DNA from 3 places in the Flavobacterium sp. CSZ genome. Region 2 is predicted to be linked to each of the others. Evidence: riboswitches for the same ligand, from Rfam matches in the RefSeq annotation. Region 2 holds a riboswitch; each other region holds the start of a gene.
The links. Region 2 has a riboswitch for cobalamin ahead of IRZ78_RS01910 (TonB-dependent receptor plug domain-containing protein). Riboswitches for the same ligand answer to the same signal wherever they lie in the genome.
Positions count from the first base shown of each region.

Region 1: linked by a shared signal. The riboswitch ahead of IRZ78_RS24645 (DUF5074 domain-containing protein) and the one ahead of IRZ78_RS01910 (TonB-dependent receptor plug domain-containing protein) in region 2 are both predicted to bind cobalamin.
Region 3: linked by a shared signal. The riboswitch ahead of IRZ78_RS11950 (TonB-dependent receptor) and the one ahead of IRZ78_RS01910 (TonB-dependent receptor plug domain-containing protein) in region 2 are both predicted to bind cobalamin.

Region 1 covers NZ_JADKPQ010000031.1:48,937-53,498, forward strand. The annotation lists gene IRZ78_RS24630 (alpha-amylase family glycosyl hydrolase) at 1-495, shown strand, start outside; gene IRZ78_RS24635 (DUF6814 family protein) at 600-824, opposite strand; gene IRZ78_RS24640 (MFS transporter) at 835-2,331, opposite strand; cobalamin riboswitch at 2,574-2,766, shown strand; gene IRZ78_RS24645 (DUF5074 domain-containing protein) at 3,083-4,402, shown strand.
Region 2 covers NZ_JADKPQ010000001.1:455,668-460,229, forward strand. The annotation lists gene IRZ78_RS01910 (TonB-dependent receptor plug domain-containing protein) at 1-1,578, opposite strand, end outside; cobalamin riboswitch at 1,692-1,900, opposite strand; gene IRZ78_RS01915 (hypothetical protein) at 2,190-2,438, opposite strand; gene IRZ78_RS01920 (Crp/Fnr family transcriptional regulator) at 2,700-3,263, shown strand; gene IRZ78_RS01925 (RidA family protein) at 3,437-3,826, shown strand; gene IRZ78_RS01930 (hypothetical protein) at 4,219-4,464, shown strand; gene IRZ78_RS01935 (glycosyl hydrolase family 32) at 4,494-4,562, opposite strand, start outside.
Region 3 covers NZ_JADKPQ010000009.1:41,755-46,316, reverse strand. The annotation lists gene IRZ78_RS11960 (S41 family peptidase) at 1-193, shown strand, start outside; gene IRZ78_RS11955 (DUF5074 domain-containing protein) at 266-1,336, opposite strand; gene IRZ78_RS11950 (TonB-dependent receptor) at 1,342-3,150, opposite strand; cobalamin riboswitch at 3,231-3,440, opposite strand; gene cobC (alpha-ribazole phosphatase) at 3,508-4,041, opposite strand; gene IRZ78_RS11940 (adenosylcobinamide-GDP ribazoletransferase) at 4,026-4,562, opposite strand, start outside.

The DNA of each region.
Region 1 (4,562 bases), on a different contig from region 2:
TCTAATTCGTTAACATTAAATATTAAAATAACCAATGCCAGTTTGGCTTCGGCACAATTAAAAGATGTTTTAATTCTGGCCAATTTTGATGTTACAGCACAAAATGTTTCAACAGGTTTTCCGTATGCAGGAACGTGGTATAATTTAATGGATAATACGACTATAAATGTTGCGGATATAAATGCACCAATAAATTTACCTGCTGGAGAATATAGAATTTATGGCAACAAAACAGCGAATTTAGCCATTGAAGATTTTGAAAAAGGAAATGCGGTGAATTTATTCCCAAATCCGGTTTCAGACTATTTTACTTTAAATACTGCTGTTACAAAAGTTCAGGTTTATTCAATTTCCGGACAATTGGTTAAAAGTTTCGCTTCAAATAGAAACGTTGATTTTCAATTTGGCGTAAGCGAATTACAAACGGGTTTATATATTGTAAAAGCCTTGGATGAAAGCGGTAAAACGCAAGTAATGAAGTTTGTTAAAAAATAAAGGTTTAAAATATATCTCTAACAGATTAAAATTTTTGGTTTGGTTAGTAATGAAAAAGGGCTGCTCTATATTAATAGACAGCCCTTTTCTCATGTAATTTTGTATTACTTCTCTTTGTTGTATTCTCCAATTACGGCAAAATAGCCAAAAGTTCCCAATCCTAAAACAATGAGAGGAGTAAGAATAAAAAGGATGATGATTCCAAATACTAAATCATCTTGTTGGTCAGACAAGAGTTTGGGTAAGCCAAATTCGAATATGCAAAAATATGCCGCTGCAACTGCAAGGATAATCCACAAAACACCTAAAATTTGTTTGATAGTATTCATAGTTATAATATTAAAGGTGATTGGTTTTATTTTTATTATCGATGTAAATCATTCCAATTACAAAACAGACTGAAGCTATAATAATAGGATACCAAAGTCCGTCGAGATAAAAGTCCGGTTTTCCGGCTCCTTTAGCATGAGTTACAAAATATGTCGAAATAGCAGGAAGCAGACCTCCAAAAATACCATTACCAACATGATAAGGCAAAGACATTGACGTGTATCTGATTTTTGTTGGAAACATTTCGACTAAAAATGCCGCAATAGGTCCGTATACCATCGTAACAAATAAGACCTGAATGAAAACTAAGAAAATTAAAGTCCACTCATCGCTTGAATTGATCGTAATCGAAGTAGTAATATGAGCTTCTTTTTTGCCTGAAAAATGCGTCTTTTTCTCTAAGAAAGAAGTTCCATCACTATATTCTTTGTGTGTAGTATAAATAGAATCGTTGTCTTTATTAACCTCGATTGTTTCTTTTGTGGCCTGAGTAAGTTCTGTTTTGTAGTTTACATCTGTAGTATTGTACATCATTTTGTAAATAGGCCTGTAGAACAAAATCGCAAGAAGCATTCCGCCCATCATAATATATTTTCGTCCTATTTTGTCGCTCAGCCATCCAAAGAAAATAAAAAATGGAGTACCTAATAATAATGCAATTCCTAATAGTCCATCAACTTGCGACGAATCGATATTCATTACGGTTTTCATAAAACTCATAGCGTAAAACTGACCGGTGTACCAAACAACACCTTGTCCCATTGTGGCCCCAAATAATGCGAGTAACACGAATTTCAGGTTGTATCGGTTTCCGAAACTTTCTTTTAGAGGATTTGTACTGGTTGTACCTTCTTTTTTAGCTTTGGCAAAAACAGGAGATTCATCCATGTTTTTACGAATTAAATAAGAAACACCCACCATAACAATCGAAACCCAGAACGGAACCCGCCATCCCCAGGAATCAAAATCTTCAGACGAAAGTACATTTTTGGTCGCCAGAATAACCATTAACGAAATAAATAAACCAACTGTAGCTGTAGTTTGAATCCAGGAAGTCCAATATCCTTTTTGTCCCACAGGAGCATGTTCGGCAACATAAGTCGCTGCGCCTCCATATTCTCCACCAAGCGCTAATCCTTGTAATAAACGCAGAATCAATACTAATAATGGAGCCATAAAACCAATCGTTTCATAACTCGGGATACAGCCTATTAAAAAAGTAGAACCCCCCATTAATAATAAGGTAGCCATAAAAGTATATTTTCGGCCAATAATATCTCCGAGTCTTCCAAAAAATAAAGCGCCAAAAGGTCTTACGACAAATCCGGCAGCAAAAGTGGCCAAAGTCGATAAGAAGGCAGCGGTTGGATTATCACTCGGAAAGAATTTAGTTGAAATTACAACGGCCAAACTCCCAAAAATATAGAAATCATACCATTCAATCATAGTACCCATTGATGAGGCCGAAATTACTTTCCAGATGCCTTTTGTAGAAGTTTTGCTCATAAACTAATTTATATACTTGATGACAATTAAGAGTATTAAATATTTTTTCACGAATATAAAAGATAATTTTTTATTTATTTGATACTTTTTTAACAAATGATGTTTATTTGTTGATTTAACATTTATTCGGTAAGTCAAAGCTTTGTAAATCGAAATAAATTATAGTTTGCAGCAATGGTCAAAGCCTTTAAAATAAAGGACTGTTGCTTTGTTACGAAAGAAAACACTAGTTTTGCAGCTCAAATTTTAGAACAGAAAATGGTTGTCATATTGATGCAATATTGACATTAAAAGGGAATTTGGTGAAAATCCAAAACTGTCCCGCAGCTGTAAGCTCATTAACTGAAACCCTTTAATACGTCACTTTTCATTTTGAAAGGGAAGGCTGGGTGTAGGGAGCAAGTCAGAAGACCTGCCATTTTTATAGTAATAAATAGCTTTCGGGGATTGAAGCTTGAATTAAGAACAATACTTTTCACTTTGTGTGATCATGTATTGTTTCGTTATTCTATTCTCGTAAGCCAAAAATAGAGTTTATGAGTTTTTTTTTCTGCAAATATGATATCGTCAAAACAATTTTCTTCGAGATGTTTTTCTATGCGATTCATTGTTTTTCTTCATTAAAAAAATCATTAAAACGTATCGTTGTACAAGATGTTTGCTTTTGCAAAAGTGCTTATACCGCTTTTGTCCAGGTAAATTGTATTTCGATTTAAAGATTTAAGTAATATAATTTTTTAAATATTTAATAATGAAAAACCAATTTTTTTCCAAACCATTAATTGCAATCGTCTCTTTGATGCTGCTGACAATTTCGTGTAATAATGATGATGATTTTACAGCTCCACCTGTAATAAAAGGCGAACAGCAGTTAAAAGATACTTTGACCATTGGAAAAACGCTGCAATTAAGCTCAAAATTAGCCGATAGAAAGAATGTTTCTTTTGAATGGGCCGTAGACGGAAAAGTAGTAGGATCTGATTCTACTTATATCTTTAAACCGGAAGCAAGAGGCGATTTTAAAATTACAATGACAGCCAAAAATGATGGCGGAAACGTTTCTCTAACTTATAATATTCATGCATGGGGAGCATATGAAAACGGTTTCTTTATGATCAACGAAGGATGGTTTGGTCACGGAACAGGAACGGTAGGGTTTTACAGATATGATACAAAAGCCGTGGAAGACAGTGTTTTTGTAAAAGTAAATCCGGATAAGGATCTAAAACCGGCAACGTCTACATTAGAATTTGGAACGATCATCAATAAAAAACTATTTTTAGTTTCTAAAGTTGGCGGACCAGTTGTAGTTGCTGATGCTTATTCTCTTAAAGAAGAAAAAAGAATCGTGGCTAAAGGCGGAAACGACTGGCGTGCAGTAGTAGGTATTGATGAAAATCAAGCTCTTTTGACTTCGAGTAAAGGGATATTTAAGCTTAATCTTAATACTATGGAGGTAAATGGGCAAATCGATGGTATTACCGGTCAGGTAGGAGATATCGTTAAGTCTAACGGTTATATTTTTGCATTGTCTGCTTCAAAAGGAGTGATTGTTATTAATGCTTCGACATTGGCTATCGAAAAAACTATTCCGGGTATGGTTTTAGGATTTGCAGTTACCGATGATAAAAAAGTATGGGCAGCAGGAGGTAAAAAACTTATAAGTATAGATTCGAATACGCTTGAAGTAAAAGAAATCGCATTAGGTTTTCAGGCTTACGGAAGCTGGGGAGCATGGCATCCGGGATCTATTACAGCGGCTAAAAATGATATTTTTATTGCTAAAAACGGAAGTTTTAGCGGTGGTAAAGAAGTTTATAAATACACAGGAACTCCGGAGTCCTTGGCGGAACCTTTTATTAGTTTAACAAATTCAAATATCTTATATGGTGCAGGAATTGGTTATGATCGAAAGAAAAACACTTTGGTACTGAATACATTAAATGAAGGTTTTGGGGTTAATTTCTCTATTAATAATCTTTATTTATTCAACGCCGATTCAGGAGTTAAAATAGCATCGGTAAATTATTCAGGATATTATTTCCCTGCGGTTTCGGTGTTTCATCAATAGTTTTTTTTCGGAACCAGATTTAAGCGAAAAAAAAATTAACCGCAAAGATCGCAAAGTAAAAAACACAAAGTTCGCAAAGCTTTTTATCGTAAAGCTTTGCGAACTTTGCGTTTTCTCAGCATAACGTCAGGTGAAAATCTTAGCGCACTTTGGGTAAAAA
Region 2 (4,562 bases):
CATCCAGCGAAATAAATTTCCTGTAGGCGCTGCTACGATTTTATCTTTAGTATTGGTATAATAGCCATCGACCTGAAAAGATATTTTATCAAAGAATCCTTTATTTACCAGTAAATTATAAGTCAAACCAATATCGTACTGGTTCATATATTCAGGTCTTAAAGTACTCGAACCAACCATTGTATAATACAAATCATTAAAAGTGGGCATTCTGAAAATACGTTTTGCAAATGCTCTCACATTAAAATCGTAATTTTTAAAAGGTGTGTAGCCTAAAAATAAAGCGGGTGTAAATTCTTTTTTATCCGGGGCTTTTGCATTGTAGCGCACTTCTTCCTGAACATAAGTTCCCACAACGCTTCCCAAAGCTTTAAAACCACCATATCGATAAGAACTTGCCAAAGAAAATAATGCTGTATAACGCTGCGGAAAAGAAAATTGAGTATTTATTCCTTTTCTGGTTGCATTTAATCTATTGTACTGAAAATCTGTAGATAGCGAAACATCCCAATTCGACAATATACTGTACATGTTTACGGCTGAGAAATAATATTCCTGCTGGTAGTAACTATCGTCAGATTGTGCGCCTTCGGTTACGGTTTCGCCTAATATATTGGTGGTATCTCGTGCCACATAGTGCGTGTAATCGTAAGCATATTTTGCTTTGGCCTGAAACTTATATCTTTTGGTAAAATCCTTGATTAAAGTTCCTTGTGCGAAAAAATTCTTGTCGTATTGCCTGAAACCGTCTGAAAATTTATTTTCGACAATAGCTCCGGGTGCTCCTCTATCTGAATCATAATAGTACACTTTGGCATCCCAGGAACCATTATTGATTTTTCCGTAAAGGCCGGATTCAAATCGTAATGCTTCTATATCGCTATTATGTCTGGTGGCAGTGGTATCGTAGGCTACTGATCCGTCGAGATTGTTTCTTTTGTATCTAAATTTGTATTGTCCGTTTGATTTGATGTATTCAGAACTAACGTTCATGCTGACTTTATCGCTCAGTTTTTGTTCCCATCTAAAAGAAGGATCGAAATAGTTGATAGACATGGTTTTAAACCTTACCAGTAAATTTGTTTTTTTATCACCAACAAAAACAGGACGTTTTGTTCTTAAATAAATGGTCGAAGCGGCTGAAAAATCCTTTGCAGACTGAAAAATTTCACTTTTCTGTCCATTATATAAGGTTAGGGATTCCATGTCATCTAAGGAATATTTTCCCAGATCCGTGACTCCATTTTGCGCGTTACCTAACTGAATACCATCATAAAAAACACCTACATGGTGTGTACCCATATTACGTACATCGACCGTTTTAAGTCCGCCGAGACCGCCATAATCTTTAATTTGAATTCCTGCAAAATATCTCAATGCATCGGCAACATTATGGCTTGCTAAATTCTCCAGTAATTTTCCTGAAAGACTTTGTACGGGAATTACTTCCTGATATGGTTTCCCTTTTAGAATAACTTCTTTTAAAACACGCAAACTGTCATTAGATACTTGCGAATGAATCAAATATGGAGCAATAAATAAGAAAAATAATAAGAGTAATTTTTTTGTATTATACATCACTGATTTAATTAAATAAACCTCGCGGATGTAGTAATCAAAAAGCAAAAAGAGAGAATCCCACTATGCAATAGCAGGTCAATTTTTGTTGTTCGACTTTATTCCACGAAAGCCTTAAACTATGTGATTATGGCAGGTCTCCTGACTTGTTCCATCTTTAAACAACCTTCTCATTCGCCGCGGCGAACAATGGCATTAGTAACGTTTAAAGACTTATATAGAACTTACAGTAGCGGGTCTGCTCAGGATTTGCACCTGATTCCCTTTTAACTATTTTCTTTTATTTTTCTAAAGAAAACAGACCAAAATCTGACGTAAAGATATGATTATCTTTATAAAAAGAAGTACAACGTAACGAAATTACATTTTTAATAATAAATTAACAAAAATGTCATTAATAACACAAGTAACTTAAAAGCAAGTTTTTGCCAAATTAATTTGAGTCAAAATACAGCTGTAAGATCGGCAACGATTTCGATCGTTGAGGCTTGGAGAATTGGGTTCTAAAAACACATAACCCAAGGTTGAAAACTTGGGTTATAGTTGAAATAGGATTAGAAATGAAGGATCTAATAAAATGTATTTTTTTTTTATAAGCAATAAATATTTTACTATCTAAAAATTGTTATGGTATCTGCCAAATTTTCTTTGTAGATAAATGCTTTGATAAATTCCTGGACTTCATTTGTAGTTTCAGAAGGAGTTGCGAAAGAATTGATATGAAACTCATCATCCTGATCGAGGATATGAATAATTTCGGTATAGCCTTTAGAGATTAAACTACCCTTTAATTTAATAATATTCAACTGTTGTTGACTATCCAACTCCTTACGAACTTTTAGTTTTATAGCTTTATCCATTTGTAAATATTTTAAATTATTTGACTCTGATTCATTCTCAAATATAAAAATTAATTCGTTACTAATGTTCCTAAAATCGCTTTATAAAACATTATTTATCAACACACTAATAAACAAAAGTTTAAGAAATTGTTATTAATTTTATTAAATCGTTATCTACTTCCTAAATTTAATTTTCTTATATTTTATGCTAACCACAAAATTGATATCGATAATAAAAGCTTCTCTTTTATTAAAATTTCAATAACTTTGGATGCTACTATGCACAATCAACTTAGAGAACATATAGAAAAAATAATTCCTCTTACTGATGAAGAGTTTGCTTTTGTGTCTTCTCATTTTACTTCCAAAAAATTTAAAAAATATCAGTTTCTTATTCAGGAAGGTGATTCTGTCAAGTATTCTTATTTTATCATTTCGGGACTTTTAAAATTGGTATATACTGATGAAAAAGCAAAGCAGCATGTTGTTTCTTTTGCTATGGAAGATTGGTGGGAAAGTGATTACTACGCCTTTTTTACCCAAACTGAAGCTACAATGTCATTAGAATGCCTTGAAGATACTGAAGTACTTTGCTGCTCGTTTGAAGATTATAAAAACCTATGCAACGGCTTGCAGAAAATGGAACGCTTTTTTCTGGAGAAAGCCACTTTTGGTTTTCTGGGATCTCAACGCCGCATTGTTTCCTGGCAGACTTCTAACTCTAAAGAGCGTTACGACCAATTATTAAAACAATATCCTTCGCTCCTGCAGCGTGTTCCTAAAAGTCTTATTGCTTCGTATTTAGGCGTTTCGCGCGAAACATTAAGTCGATTATCTTCCTGATGTGACAATTCTCACATCAAAATCTTGAAAAATGTCACGAGTACTTTCCAGCCGTTATGATCAATTTTGTATTACAATTTTAAACTGTAATCGTGAAAAAAACGGCAAGCCTTTTAGTATTACTATTATTAACTACGATGCCTGTATTGACACAAACGAAAAAAGGAAAACAAATGGAAAAAAGAGAATTTAATCCTTGGGAATGGCAAAATCAACGCAGTTATGTACAAGCAATTGAAGTAAAAAATCCGCAAGGAACATTATATGTTTCGGGACAAACGGCGATAAGTGCTGACGGAATCTCCAGTAATGAAAACATGGAATCGCAAATAAAACTGGCATTGCAAAATCTGGAACAAGTCATTACGGAAGCCGGATATGAATGCAGCGGAATTGTTCGGTTGAATATCTATACTACTGCGACTGATGAACTTTGGCCACATTTTAATCTTATTCAGGATTGGGTGGCGAAACATGGTATGAAACAAGCGACAACTTTACTGGAAGTAAAAAGTCTTTTTGAGACTTTAAAAGTTGAACTCGAAGCGACTGTTGTAAAATAAAGTCTTCATGATATAAAAAAGCTGTGTCTTTCTTTTCAGGAAAAACGCAGCTTTTTTGTTTATTTTTTTTCTTTAAAATTAAAAAAATCAAATCAATTTATTTATTTTTTGAAAAGTTTTAAAATAAAAAAGAAGTAAAATCTTCTTACAATTTTAACCTTTAAACAATAGTCTTTCAAACGGTTATCTAAAAAAAACATATAATTCCGTCTATTTTTTTAAATTTTTTGCCTTATATTTCAAAACTAAAAATTCAATTTTTACGTAATTACCTCAAACGATAGTCTTGTAATAAGATAAATTCAATTCACTGGTACGTTTTTGGAAAAATATTGAATTTTATCTTATTCCTGATTATCGCTATTTTTTATTAAATTTTAAGAATATTAAGTTTGGACAATATTAATGTACTAAGATTAAAAAGAACTTTAGCTTACCTGGAAAGCAAACAACGTGAATTAAAAAGACAAAACGAAAACGATACCCGAAGTCTTGAGTCTATGATAAAATATCTTAAAAAAGATATGCTGGAACAGTTTAAATTAACCGAGTATGACATTTACATAAAAGGCGAAATTCACAATACCGAAACTTTTATTCATAGTGTAAAAAGTATTATAGATACTAATTCTAAGTAACCCCATCACAATCTGTCAAAGTACATTAATTATTGAGCTATTTTATTATACTCATCAATTGCTTTATTAGGATCTGCGGTTGCATATTCGTTCTCCGG
Region 3 (4,562 bases), on a different contig from region 2:
AGTTTTAGGTGATACATCAGAACCGTTATTAAGTGTTGCTATTTCGCAAATTACAGGAGCAACGGGTAAAAAAGCGCAACTGGATAAAGGTATTGTTTTAAAGAATTTTACAGATACCAAAGCAATGGATGGTATCAGAAATCAGATGTATGTTAAAGATGCTCCGGAGGGACTTTTAAGATCATTAAAATAATAAACATAAAAAAGGCTTTCAGAAATGAAAGCCTTTTTTTATCCAAAATAATAAACTAATTCTATTCTTAGATTAGTTGTTAAAGTAAAATCCGTTTGGATTAACACCTACGCTAAATTCATTAGCAAGTTTTCCTGTTAGAGAATAGATATAAATATCTCCATTATCTACATTATTTACTTTGTCTGCAACATATATCTTGCTATTTTTTACTGCTAGTCCATAAAGTGAGGTAACCTCAGTAGCCTTGAAAATTGGAGCAGTTGGTAAAGCTGTAGCGCTTGTAGCAAGAGAGTAAATATTACTGTCAATAGTGTAATATAATTTATCGTTTTCAATATCTAAATATCCAGGATGTATTACACCATCAAAACTAAGAGTAGATGTAATAGTATTACTGCTTAAACTAACTTTTACTAATTTACCAGCTGTTTGTGTGGGAGCATAGTAAGGATATCCTTCGCATAAAATATACAAGCTTCCATTGTCTTTTACCAATCCTCCAGGCATATCACCTACCACGAAGTTAGTCACTACCGAGTTAGTTGCAGCATTAATTACAGTTAATGAATTTCCGAAGTTGTAACCTCCTTTATGAGTTACATAAAGTTTACCGCCGTTTTCAATTATTTTTTCAGGTCCTTCAACTACAGGAATTTTAGATGTTATAGTGTTTGTGGTAAGGTCGAGAATCCCTACGTAATCATCATTTGGATCAGCTCCGTCCCCCCAGTTTGTAACATATCCTTTTCCGTTTGCAAAAGCGATATATCTAGGGGTTTTGATGTTTGCAGTAACAGTAGCGATGCTCTTGAAAGTATATCTGTTTACTACTTCAATTTTATTAGAATTATTTACAACCAGGTAAGCGAAGTCTCCATTAAAACCGATGCATTGAATAATGTCATTTGTTGTTTTTTCAGGATTTAATAAAGAAAAAACATTGTTTTCAATTTTTAAATCATCTGATAGATAAGATACATTTCCATTCGATTTAAGAAATTGACCTTCATTTGCAATAAATAATCCACCTTCGTAATTTCCGCGAGGTTCTGGTGCAGTATCATCATTATCGCTGCTACATGACACGAAAAATGCCGAGCTTATTATGACAGTTAAAAATAGTTTGTTAAATCTTTTCATCGTATTTAAAAATTAAGGTTTATGTATATTGTATAATTTCTTCCCGGCATTTGTCTGTTGGTAACGGGTTGATAATTTTCATTCCAGATATTTAAAGCTTGTATGCCAAGTTTATAACTGTTCTTTTTTCCAAAATCGTAATCAACACCAATATTCCCAATATTATAATCTTTTACTTTACTCGCAGGATTATTAAAAGGCGTTGTATAAGCATCTCCGTTGTATAAGTATTGAAAATAAGAAGATACTTTTTTCCAATTATAAGAAACCGATCCTGTTAGTTTATGGTAAGGAACGTAAATCAATTGCTTGTAAACAGATTCTCCTTTTATTATTTGTTTACTTTCAGAAACCGTATAAGCGTAAGTTCCGTTAACGGTAAAATTGTTGTTTCCTATTTTGGGTCTCCATTCTAATACTATTTCGGCGCCATAAGCTCTTACTTTATCTGTGTTTTCCGGTGACCAGGCGCCACCGCTTCCTTCAGTCGGAACCCAGCGTAATAAGTCTTTGATCGAATTATAATAGGTTGTCAGAGAGACAGAAAAATTCTTTGTAAAAAACTCATTGCCAATTTCTGCCTGATAAGAAGTTTCACGTCTTAGATCAGGATTACCGCTTCCTTCCCAAAACAAATCATTATATGTAGGCATTCTGAAATTTTTTGAAGCGTTAAATTTCACACGATAAAAATCAGTAAATTGATAACGTGTTCCAAAAGAAAACAGGAATGGATTCCCGAAATTATCGGTTACTTCCTGGCGTATGCTGGCATTGTAATCCCATTTTTCAGTAACTAAATGACTTAACAGCAAACTAGCCGAGCCAACTTCTCTTTTTGCATTATCGATGCTCGAACCATATCCTTTATTACGACTGTAATCGACAATAGTGTTTAGTTTGATTTTATCATTTACATCAAAAGCCAAATCATATTTTATGATAGAAGTTTCAACTTTTCCATAGGTAAACAGTTCAGAATTTATATTGGCAAAATACTTATAGGACTCGCCAATATGTGCCAATTTCAATTTTGATGTAAAACTATTAAACAGACTTTCCCATTCTAATAAATTTCGGGTATTAAAATCGTTGTACTTTGTTTTGGTTTCTGTGGGTGTGATTAAAGAAAAATGACGCTCTGCATCATAAAACTGGCTGTATGCTTTTATGGTATTTTTAGCATCTATTTTATACCCAAAAGTGGTGTTCATGCTGGTGTTATAATACTCACCATTTATGTTTCTCTGATCTGTTGTGCCAGGATATTTAAAATCATTATCAGAGCTATTTCTGGAGATATTGACCTGTAAACTATATTTATCAGAAGATGCGTTGATGCGATAATTGGCACTCAAAGTATTGTAACTTCCCAGGCTAAAAAATACCTGATTAGAGAATTCGTTTTTAAATCTCAAATCATTATTAAGGTGAATGCTTCCGCCGATGGCACTGCTTCCGTATAAAACACTTCCTCCACCAGCTTTCACAGCTATAGAATTAAAATCCCTTGTTCCGATGGTGTTGAAATCCGTCTGACCTAAAAATTGTGAATTAATGTTGATACCATTCCAGATAACAGCAGTTTGTGCTGCAGTAGTTCCCCTGAAAGAAGGTCCGGATGTCATACCAAAACCATTTTCCTTAAAATAAATGACAGTATTGAAATTTAAAAGAGAAGTTAAAGAAGAGGCGTTTTTACTGATAACGGAATCATTTAATACCTGAACCAATTGTGAGGCAGAGTACTTTTTAAGATTAGCGTCTGAAACGACAACTTCTTTTAGTTTATTAATAGTATCATTCTGCGCCATAATAATTTGGCACAGCAGCAATAAACAAAATGCGAAAAGTTTTTTTAAAGTCATAATTTCTAAACTCTTTTTCCCGAGAGCTTGATATTTGTTACAAAGGCAGGTCTCCTGGCTTGCGTCTTGTTGTTTACCTTCCCATTCGCCGGGGCGAGCAGTGGTATTAGAGTTAACAACAAACATTCTTTTTAGAACTAAGCTTACAGTTGCGGGTACAGCTCAAGATTTTGATTATTACTTGATTCCCTTTTAATGTGTTTTGAAATAACACAACCTTAATTGGTTGCAAAGATAAAGTTAAAAATATCGAATTTTCTAATTTGTTTGACTATTAAGGATAAAATTTAAACAAAAAGGTATTTAAAGTGCTATTTTTATTACCTCACCAAAATCTACTTTGTTATTAAAGGTATCTTTTAGAGGCAACGAAGTATGATGACATAAAATACTACGTATTACTCCTGCGTGCGCTACTATAATGATAGGTTTTGTTATTTCTTTTGAAATTTGAGATAAAAAAATCCCCACTCGTTCGTGTAATACAACAAATGATTCGCCATTTGAAACCCTGATATTTACAAAATCCTCCATCCAGGGATTAAGTTGCTCCGGCGGAATTTCATTCCAGTTTTTCATTTCCCAATCGCCAAAATTCATTTCCATTAAACGATCTTCTTTTTCAAATGCAATTGTTTTAATATGATCCTGAATATATTCAGCTAAAATGACACAACGTTTTAGTGGACTCGAAAAAATTATTGCTTCAGGAGGTAATTGCGAAACGATATTTTCAAAAACAGATTCAAAAGGTTCTGCCAAATCTACATCAGATTGTCCGTAACAAACTCCTTTTTCGCAAATCGTTTCGGTATGACGAACTAGATAAATTTCCATATCAAAAGAATACTTAAATAATAAACAACCTCGCAAACCTGTTGTGTTGCGCCAAGACAGTCTCCAGTATAACCATCAATCCATTTCTGGAAATAACGTGCAAGAAAAAATCTTGCTATAAAAACAGGAATTAAAGCCAAAAGGAATTTATATTGAAAATAAGAGAAAACGAAAAGAGGAAGTAATCCGAAGAAAAACGAACCGAAAATTTCTTTCCAGCTATGGTTTTTTGCAATAGGTTTACTTTTACTCGAAGCATCGTCTCTGGAATATTCATGCGTAAAAATAATAGAGATGGCAGCCAAACGGCTCAAAGCATGAGCAGAAATAAACAAAATAAAAACCTGAATAAGTGCAATAGAATTATCTCCTTTAAAAAGCGAAACAGATTCTGAAAGCAATTTGAATTTTAATAAAAAAAGCAAAACCAAACCAATAGCTCCATAAGCACCAATCGCGCTGTCTTTCATAATAATCAGGATTTTTTCTTTGGTCCAGCCGCCACCAAAACCATCACAAAC